DNA from 3 places in the Streptomyces changchenzhani genome. Region 2 is predicted to be linked to each of the others. Evidence: predicted binding sites of a transcription regulator. Region 2 holds the regulator's gene; each other region holds the start of a gene.

The links. Region 2 encodes HrcA, which represses chaperone genes, less so after heat shock. Its sites were predicted from a motif close to TTNGCACTCNGNNNNNCNGAGTGCNAA; they were not measured.
Region 1: the regulator HrcA is predicted to act here: its motif matches at 1,153-1,179, upstream of groL (chaperonin GroEL).
Region 3: the regulator HrcA is predicted to act here: its motif matches at 1,999-2,025, upstream of groES (co-chaperone GroES).

What each region holds. Positions count from the first base shown of each region.
Region 1 covers NZ_JBDHNH010000001.1:322,093-325,365, reverse strand. Annotated here, with positions in the region: gene thrC (threonine synthase) at 1-103, shown strand, start outside; gene ABCR94_RS01605 (MoaD/ThiS family protein) at 100-375, shown strand; gene ABCR94_RS01600 (cold-shock protein) at 816-1,019, shown strand; gene groL (chaperonin GroEL) at 1,303-2,925, shown strand; gene ABCR94_RS01590 (hypothetical protein) at 3,052-3,225, opposite strand.
Region 2 covers NZ_JBDHNH010000001.1:1,635,370-1,638,642, forward strand. Annotated here, with positions in the region: gene ABCR94_RS07675 (DUF3097 domain-containing protein) at 1-300, opposite strand, end outside; gene ABCR94_RS07680 (MBL fold metallo-hydrolase) at 327-1,049, opposite strand; gene hrcA (heat-inducible transcriptional repressor HrcA) at 1,235-2,251, shown strand; gene dnaJ (molecular chaperone DnaJ) at 2,252-3,273, shown strand, end outside.
Region 3 covers NZ_JBDHNH010000008.1:298,472-301,744, forward strand. Annotated here, with positions in the region: gene groL (chaperonin GroEL) at 1-1,438, opposite strand, end outside; gene groES (co-chaperone GroES) at 1,543-1,851, opposite strand; gene ABCR94_RS25450 (polysaccharide deacetylase family protein) at 2,744-3,273, opposite strand, start outside.

The DNA.
Region 1 (3,273 bases), 1.3 Mb from region 2:
GGGCGACGGCCTGAAGACCCTCGAAGCGGTGGCCCCAACCACGGGCCAGTCCGCCGTCATCCGTCCGACCCTGGACTCGTTCCGAGAGGCTGGCCTCGTATGAGCGTCAAAGTTCGCATCCCGACCATTCTTCGCCCGTACACCGGTGGCCAGGCCGAGGTGGCGGCCGAGGGCGCGATCCTCTCCGAGGTCATCGCGGATCTGGAGAAGAACCACACCGGCATCGCGGCCCGTGTCCTGGACGACCAGGGCAAGCTGCGCCGCTTCGTGAACGTCTACGTGAACGACGACGACGTGCGCTTCGAGAGCGGTCTGGAGACCGTCACCCCGGACGGCGCCGGCGTCTCGATCATCCCGGCCGTCGCGGGCGGCTGATCCACGGCCGACGTACTCACCCAGAGCTAACGCAATTGCCCTCTCCGCGACAGAAGCGGAGGGGGCAATTCTCTATGGTTGAGCGCGGTACAGTTGGGGAAGCCCCCTCCGCTGCTTGTGCCCGGCGCATATGTGAATGCGATCCCGCGCGACAAGAAACAGCCAAAGTGTTCGAGCGAATTGCCGCTGAAGCGCGCTTTGTCCGGCCCGACTTGCCCTGGAATACGGTGAATCCCCCCTATTCGGGTGTTCGGCTGTGCCCGGATTTCTCGTCCGATTGACCTGTTGCAGAGGGCAGTTGGGCAGATACATTCAGCCGCGGTCGACGCGTTCCGGCGCACATCCTCTCCTGTTCTTTCGAGGGCTGGCTGAGGGTGAGGTCTGACCCGGGTTCCGCGAAGTGCGGGCCTGTGCAAGGGCCAGTAATAGGGGAGTTAGGCATGGCTCAGGGCACCGTCAAGTGGTTCAACGCGGAGAAGGGGTACGGCTTCATCGCGGTCGACGGTGGTGCGGATGTTTTCGTCCACTACAGCGCGATCCAGATGGACGGTTACCGCACCCTTGAAGAAGGTCAGCGAGTTGAGTTCGAGATCTCGCAGGGCCAGAAGGGTCCGCAGGCGGACATGGTCAAGCTCGCCGTCTGATCTCGGCGCGATCGACCACCGACGCAACTCACGCACGGAGGGCCTGTACCCCACACGGGGTACAGGCCCTCCGTGCGTGTCCCCTCCCCGGGACGGCCTTGCACTCAAGGGGGTCGAGTGCTAATCATTGGCGTTAGCACTCTCCTAGTGAGAGTGACAGAAGGACTGGGTCGGCGAGGCCCGCAGGCCTTGTGGGGCAAGGAACCACGAGGCAGGCAGGCCGTCCGTCGCGGGCGCCATTCAGTCCATCGCACTCCACCCCAGTCCGGGAGGACCACTTCACATGGCTAAAATCATCGCGTTCAACGAGGAGGCACGGCGCGGTCTCGAGCGCGGGATGAACCAGCTCGCCGACGCCGTCAAGGTAACCCTCGGCCCCAAGGGCCGTAACGTCGTCCTCGAGAAGAAGTGGGGAGCCCCCACGATCACCAACGATGGTGTTTCCATCGCCAAGGAGATCGAGCTCGAGGACCCGTACGAGAAGATCGGCGCCGAGCTGGTCAAGGAAGTCGCGAAGAAGACCGACGACGTTGCCGGTGACGGCACGACGACCGCGACTGTCCTCGCCCAGGCTCTCGTCCGCGAGGGCCTGCGCAATGTTGCCGCAGGCGCCAACCCCATGGCCCTCAAGCGTGGCATCGAGAAGGCCGTCGAGGCCGTCTCCGCCGCGATCCTTGAGCAGGCCAAGGATGTGGAGACCAAGGAGCAGATCGCTTCTACGGCCTCCATCTCCGCCGCCGACACCCAGATCGGCGAGCTCATCGCCGAGGCGATGGACAAGGTCGGCAAGGAAGGCGTCATCACTGTCGAGGAGTCGCAGACCTTCGGGCTTGAGCTTGAGCTCACTGAGGGCATGCGTTTCGACAAGGGCTACATCTCGGCGTACTTCGCCACCGACATGGAGCGTATGGAGTCGTCGCTCGACGAGCCGTACATCCTGATCGTCAACTCCAAGATCAGCAACGTGAAGGACCTCCTTCCGCTGCTTGAGAAGGTCATGCAGTCGGGCAAGCCCCTGCTGATCATCGCGGAGGACGTCGAGGGCGAGGCACTGTCCACGCTCGTCGTCAACAAGATCCGTGGCACCTTCAAGTCCGTTGCCGTCAAGGCTCCGGGCTTCGGTGACCGCCGTAAGGCCATGCTCGGCGACATCGCCATCCTCACCGGTGGCACCGTCATCTCCGAGGAGGTCGGCCTCAAGCTTGAGAACGCCGGTCTCGACCTGCTCGGCCGTGCCCGCAAGGTCGTCATCACCAAGGACGAGACCACGATCGTCGACGGCTCCGGTGAGAGCGACCAGGTCCAGGGTCGCGTCAACCAGATCCGCGCCGAGATCGAGAACTCCGACTCGGACTACGACCGCGAGAAGCTCCAGGAGCGCCTGGCGAAGCTCGCGGGCGGCGTGGCCGTCATCAAGGCCGGCGCCGCGACCGAGGTGGAGCTCAAGGAGCGCAAGCACCGCATCGAGGACGCCGTTCGCAACGCGAAGGCGGCCGTCGAAGAGGGCATCGTCGCCGGTGGCGGCGTGGCGCTTCTCCAGGCCACCGCGGTCTTCGACAAGCTTGAGCTCACGGGTGACGAGGCGACCGGCGCGAACGCCGTGAAGCTCGCCCTGGAGGCCCCGCTCAAGCAGATCGCCGTCAACGGTGGTCTTGAGGGTGGCGTCATCGTCGAGAAGGTGCGCAACCTGCCCATCGGTCACGGCCTGAACGCCGCGACGGGTGAGTACGTCGACATGATCGCCGAGGGCATCATCGACCCGGCGAAGGTCACGCGCTCCGCCCTGCAGAACGCCGCGTCCATCGCTGCGCTCTTCCTCACCACCGAAGCGGTCATCGCCGACAAGCCGGAGAAGTCTTCCGCGCCTGCCGGTGGCGGCATGCCCGGCGGTGACATGGACTTCTGAGCCACGGCTCAGCGGTACATGGCTGCACGGAAACCGAGGGCGGCACCTTCCACGCGGAGGTGCCGCCCTCGGGCGTTTCCCGGGGGGCGGACGGTGGCTCGGGCGTGTGCGGCTCTACGCCATGCGTCAGGCCGCCGGGTGGGCGACGAACACGACTTCCTCGCGGTCGTCGTCCAAGGCGATGTTCAGGGACGCGTCCAATGCCCCGGTCAGGCGCCGCAGCAGAAGCAGGGTCGGTACGGCGTCGGCGCCCTCGATACGGGAGATCTTCGCCTGGGTGAGCCCGGCGCGTGTCGCCACTTCGGTCTGTGAGAGACCGAGCTCTTTGCGGCGGCGTCCGGGAGCTCG
Region 2 (3,273 bases):
CGAGGCCGTGCGGGTGGGGCGGGAGGGGGACGGGGGCGCCGCGGTGGGGCGTACCAGCGTGACCGGGCGGCCCTCCAGGAGGAAGCCGCGCGGCTCCATCGGGAACACCCGGTGCTTGCCGAAGCGGTCCTCCAGGGTGACCGTCGGGCCCTGCGCCGTCTTCTCGCAGCGGACCACCGCGCCGCAGAAGCCCGTGGTGACCTCCTCCACGACAAGATCGTGCTCGGCGGCCACTTCGGGAGCGGGGGCGGTCTTCTTCCACGGTGGGGTGAGATCGGGCCCGTACTGTCGACTGCGCATCGGCCGACGATATCCCCGGGATGACGTCAGGACACGCCGAAGCGGGTCGCCAGAGCGTCCCGCTGGGCGCGTACGAAAGCCGCGTCGACGACCGCCCCGTGCCCCGGCACATACACCGCGTCCTCGCCGCCCAGCGCGAGCAGCCGATCCAGCGCGGCCGGCCACCGCGACGGGTGCGCGTCCGCACCGGCCTGCGGCTCGCCCGACTCCTCGACCAGATCGCCGCAGAACACGACCCGGGGGCTGCCGGGCACCAGGACAGCCAGGTCGTGACCGCTGTGCCCGGGGCCCACGTTCACCAGGAGCACCTGACGGCCGCCGCCCAGGTCCAGTGTCCAGTCGCCGCAGACGGTGTGCTGCGGCGCGACCAGCAGATCGGCGGCCTCCGCGGCCTCGGCCGCCGCGACACCGTGGTGCACCGCGCTGTCGCGCAGCGCGTCCCGGCTCCGCCCGAGGAACTCGTCCAGGCCCGCCGCCCCGTACACCTCGGCGCCCGAGAACACCGCCGTGCCCAGCACATGGTCGAAGTGGGAATGACTCAGCGCGACATGCGTGACCCGGTGACCGAGCAGGGCCTGCGCCCGGGTGCGCAGCTCGGCGCCCTCCCTGAGCGTCGAACCGGTATCGATCAGCAGGGCCCGGCCGGTGCCCGCGACCAGCCCGACCGTCGCGTCCCACCTCGGCAGGCGCCGCCGCCCCACCCCATGCGCCAGCTGCTCCCACCCTGCCTCTTCCCAACTCACGTCCATACCGCGACGCTAGACCCACCCAGGGTCATTCCGCCCGCTGAACAGCGCCGTCGTGCGACATCGTGACCGGCTGCCCTTGCTAGGGGCGTACTTCCCCGCCGTACACTGGCCAGGGAGATTTGCTGGCACTCACCCGCAGCGAGTGCCAAGCAGAAGCCGACGACCGACAGCTGGAGGTGTGCGCCATGCTCAGCGAACGCAGACTCGAGGTGCTGCGCGCCATCGTCCAGGACTATGTGGGGACCGAGGAGCCCGTGGGCTCCAAGGCGCTCACCCAGCGGCACAAGCTCGGTGTCTCCCCGGCCACGGTCCGCAATGACATGGCCGCCCTGGAGGACGAAGGTTTCATCGCCCAGCCGCACACCAGCGCCGGGCGGATTCCGACGGACAAGGGCTACCGGCTGTTCGTGGACCGGCTCGCGGGGGTCAAGCCCCTGTCGTCGCCCGAGCGCCGCGCGATCCACAGCTTCCTGGACGAAGCACTGGACCTCGACGACGTGGTGGCCCGCACGGTCCGGCTGCTCGCGCAGCTGACCCGGCAGGTCGCCGTCGTGCAGTACCCCTCGCTCACGCGCTCGACGGTGCGCCACGTGGAATTGCTCTCACTGGCACCCGCCCGCCTGATGCTCGTGCTCATCACGGACACCGGCCGGGTCGAGCAGCGCATGATCGACTGCCCGGCCCGCTTCGGCGAGACCTCGCTGGCGGACCTGCGTGCCCGGCTCAACAGCCGGGTCGTCGGGCGCCGTTTCGCGGACGTACCGCAACTGGTGCAGGATCTCCCGGAATCCTTCGACACGGACGACAGAGGAACCGTTTCGACGGTGCTGTCATCTCTGCTGGAGACTCTGGTCGAGGAGACCGAGGAGCGGCTGATGATCGGCGGCACCTCCAACCTCACCCGCTTCGGACATGATTTCCCTCTCACCATCCGGCCGGTGCTGGAAGCGCTTGAGGAGCAGGTCGTGCTCCTCAAGCTGCTGGGTGAGGCAACAGACTCGACCATGACCGTACGAATCGGTCATGAGAACGCCCATGAGGGGCTGAGTTCCACGTCCGTCGTCGCAGTCGGCTACGGTTCGGGCGACGAGGCAGTCGCCAAACTCGGCGTGGTCGGACCGACCCGCATGGACTACCCCGGAACGATGGGAGCGGTACGCGCAGTGGCACGTTACGTCGGACAGATCCTGGCAGAGTCGTAAGTGGCCACGGACTACTACGCCGTACTCGGCGTGCGCCGCGACGCTTCCCAGGACGAGATCAAGAAGGCATTCCGTCGGCTCGCACGCGAGCTGCACCCGGATGTCAATCCTGACCCCAAGACACAAGAGCGCTTCAAGGAGATCAACGCCGCCTACGAGGTGTTGTCGGACCCGCAGAAGAAGCAGGTCTACGACCTCGGTGGCGACCCGCTCTCACAGGCGGGCGGCGGAGCCGCCGGCTTCGGCCAGGGCGGCTTCGGGAACTTCTCGGACATCATGGACGCCTTCTTCGGAACGGCGTCCCAGCGCGGGCCGAGGTCGCGGACACGACGCGGCCAGGACGCGATGATCCGGCTGGAGATCGACCTCAACGAGGCGGCCTTCGGCACGACCAAGGAAATCCAGGTCGACACGGCCATCGTGTGCACGACCTGCAGCGGTGAGGGCGCCGCGCCCGGCACCTCCGCGCAGACCTGTGACATGTGTCGCGGGCGTGGCGAGGTGTCGCAGGTCACCCGGTCCTTCCTGGGCCAGGTCATGACCTCGCGGCCCTGCCCTCAGTGCCAGGGCTTCGGCACGGTCGTGCCGACGCCGTGCCCGGAGTGCGCGGGCGACGGCCGGGTACGGTCCCGTCGGACGCTCACGGTCAAGATCCCGGCCGGTGTCGACAACGGCACCAGGATCCAGCTGGCCGGCGAGGGCGAAGTCGGCCCCGGCGGCGGTCCGGCGGGCGATCTGTACGTCGAGATCCACGAGCTGCCGCACGCGGTGTTCCAGCGGCGAGGCGACGATCTCCACTGCACGGTCACCATCCCGATGACGGCGGCGGCGCTCGGCACGAAGGTGCCGCTGGAGTCGCTGGACGGCATCGAGGAGATCGACATCCGGCCCGGTTCGCAGTCGGGCCAGTCGATTCCGCTGCACGGGCGTGGCATCACGCACCTGCGGGGCGGCGGCCGGGGCGACCTGATCGTGCACGTCGAGGTGCTGACCCCGCAGAAGCTGGACCCGCAGCAGGAGGA
Region 3 (3,273 bases), on a different contig from region 2:
CGTTGAAGCCCTGGCCCTTTTCGAGGTCGGCGACCTTGGAGGTGATGACGTAACCCTCAAGACCGGCGTTCTCGGCGATCCAGCGCAGCGGCTCGACAGCGGCGCGGCGGACGACCGCCACACCGGTGGCCTCGTCGCCGGTCTTGCCGAGGTTGCCCTCAAGGATCTTGACGGCGTGCACCAGAGCGGAGCCACCACCGGAGACAATGCCCTCCTCGACCGCGGCGCGGGTCGCGGAGATGGCGTCCTCCAGACGGTGCTTCTTCTCCTTGAGCTCCACCTCGGTGGCTGCGCCGACCTGGATCACGCACACGCCGCCGGCCAGCTTCGCAAGGCGCTCCTGGAGCTTCTCGCGGTCCCAGTCGGAGTCCGTGGACTCGATCTCGGCCTTGATCTGGTTGATCCGGCCGGTCACGTCCTCGCTCTTGCCGCCACCGTCGACGATCGTGGTGTCGTCCTTGGTGACGGTCACGCGACGGGCGGAACCGAGCACGTCCAGGCCAGCCTGGTCGATCTTGAGGCCGACCTCCTCGGCGATGACCGTGGCGCCGGTCAGCGTCGCGATGTCACCGAGCATGGCCTTGCGGCGGTCGCCGAAGCCGGGGGCCTTCACCGCGACCGCGTTGAAGGTGCCACGGATCTTGTTGACGACGAGGGTGGAGAGCGCCTCGCCCTCGACATCCTCGGCGATGATCAGCAGCGGCTTGGAGCCACCCGCCTGGATGACCTTCTCCAGGAGCGGCAGCAGGTCCTGGATCGAGCCGATCTTGCCCTGGTGGACGAGGATGTACGGGTCGTCGAGGACGGCCTCCATACGCTCCTGGTCGGTCACCATGTACGGCGAGAGGTAGCCCTTGTCGAAGGCCATGCCCTCGGTGAAGTCGAGCTCCAGGCCGAAGGTGTTGGACTCCTCGACGGTGATGACACCGTCCTTGCCGACCTTGTCCATCGCCTCGGCGATGAGCTCGCCGACCTGCGGGTCCTGGGCGGAGAGCCCGGCCACAGCGGCGATGTCGGCCTTGTCCTCGATCGGACGGGCGGTCGCGAGGAGCTCCTCGGACACGGCCTTGACCGCGGCGTCGATGCCCTTCTTCAGGGCGGCCGGGGAGGCGCCGGCGGCGACGTTACGCAGGCCCTCGCGGACCAGCGCCTGCGCCAGCACGGTGGCGGTGGTGGTGCCGTCACCAGCTACGTCGTTGGTCTTGGTCGCCACCTCCTTCACGAGCTGGGCGCCCAGGTTCTCGAACGGGTCGTCGAGCTCGACCTCGCGGGCGATCGTGACACCGTCGTTGGTGATGGTGGGGGCGCCGAACTTCTTGTCGATGACGACGTTGCGGCCCTTGGGGCCGATCGTCACCTTCACCGTGTCGGCAAGCTTGTTGACGCCGCGCTCAAGGGCACGACGGGCGTCCTCGTCGAACTTCAGGATCTTCGCCATGGGAGCTGTTCATTCCTCTCAAACGTCACACGAACTGCGCCCCGGACCGCCCGGCAATTGCAGGGAGGCCAGGGGCGCAGATCAAAAGGCGATGCTTCGGTGAATTACTTCTCGATGATCGCGAGCACGTCGCGAGCCGAGAGGACGAGGTACTCCTCGCCGTTGTACTTCACCTCGGTGCCGCCGTACTTGCTGTAGAGCACGACATCGCCGACGGTGACGTCGAGCGGGAGGCGGTTACCGTCCTCGAAGCGGCCCGGGCCCACGGCCAGGACGACGCCCTCCTGGGGCTTCTCCTTGGCTGTGTCCGGAATGACCAGGCCGGAGGCCGTGGTCTGCTCGGCATCGAGCGGCTGGACCACAATGCGGTCCTCAAGCGGCTTGATGGCAACCTTGGAACTGGCTGTCGTCACGATCCGGTCTCCCCCTTCGGAGATCTCACGGGGTTAACAAATTTGGGGTGGCGACCAGGTGGGCCCGTCGTCGCGGGAAGCCGGACCTGCCAGTCGCACTGTTGGCACTCACCATCGGAGAGTGCCAGAACTGAGACTATGACGCGGTTAGCACTCGGTCAAGCGGAGTGCCAATCAAGAGCCGCCGAGCGGGGTCCGGCCGGGGCCGGATACGGGCTGCGGGCGGCAGCCCCGGCCCGCGACCGCACTGCGGTTCGATCTCGGGGCGCGGTGCGAGGTGCGGTTCGAGGCGCGGTATGAGGTGCGGTACGAGACGCGCCGCGATCTCGATATGGACAACGCCCCACAGGAGCGTGCGGTTCCGCAGGACAGTGCGGGCATGTCCGCCGGGAGCTTCCAGCCGGTCGCGGCCCTCGTGAACTGCCTGAATCCGCCTGATCGCGGCCGGCCTGGGGCGCGACGGCTACCGGGAGGGCCGCCCCGAATGACCTGAATCCCCCATGTCCCCGAGTCCACGCCCTCGTACGACCGTGGCGACACCGGCCACCAGTGCCGCAGCGGTGGCGACAGCAGCGGGTGCCAGGACAGCGGCGGCCGGGACTCCCGCCCGGACTCCCACCCCGGCTGCCGCCCGCGGTCCTCGACGGAGGGGCGTGCGGGTTTACCGACCGGGGGCGCGGGGTGCGGAGCAACCGCCCCCGGCGCACCCCAACGCCCGTGCGCCGGGGCGGGGACAGCCGAGGGGGGCGCGTCGGCCCGCGCGGTCGCCTTCGGCGCCACGCTGCGTGCCGCCTTCCTCCCCAGCCGCTCGATCGGGTCCACGGACTGCGCACACCGGTGAGCAGGAGCGCACCGGCCGCCACAAGTCCGGTCAGCAGCCGGTGCGCGTGTCTCACAGGTAGTCCTCCAGTTTGGCCACGGCGTAACCCTTGTCGGTGATTGTCTTCATGACTCGACGGATCATGTCCGGCATTGAGCCCTTCCAGTCTTCGCGGCCCCGGAAGTGGGTGAGGACGATGTCACCGGGGTGCAGGTCCCGGTCCCACTCCCGCCACTCCATCCGGTCGGGAAACGCCTCGGCGGCCCACAGGGGCACGGCCTTGACGCCGCAGGACCGGGCGGCGCGCAGGGTGTCGGCGTTGTAGTTGCCGTACGGCGGCCTGAAGAGCGGGGGCCGCTTGCCGTACTGCTTCTTGATGACGTCCTGCTGACCGCAGATCTCGCGCCTCTGCTGCGCGTAGGAAAGGCCGGGCAGGTAGCGGTGGTTGAGGGTGTGGTTGTGCAGGGAGACACCGCGGTCCTGCATCTTCTTGAAGTAGCCGTAGTCCCCGCGCGCCAGGTAGTCACTGAGGAAGGCGCTGTACGGGATGTCCAGCTCGGTCATCATCCGCAGCAGCTCGGGGTCCTTCTCCGCGCCGTCGT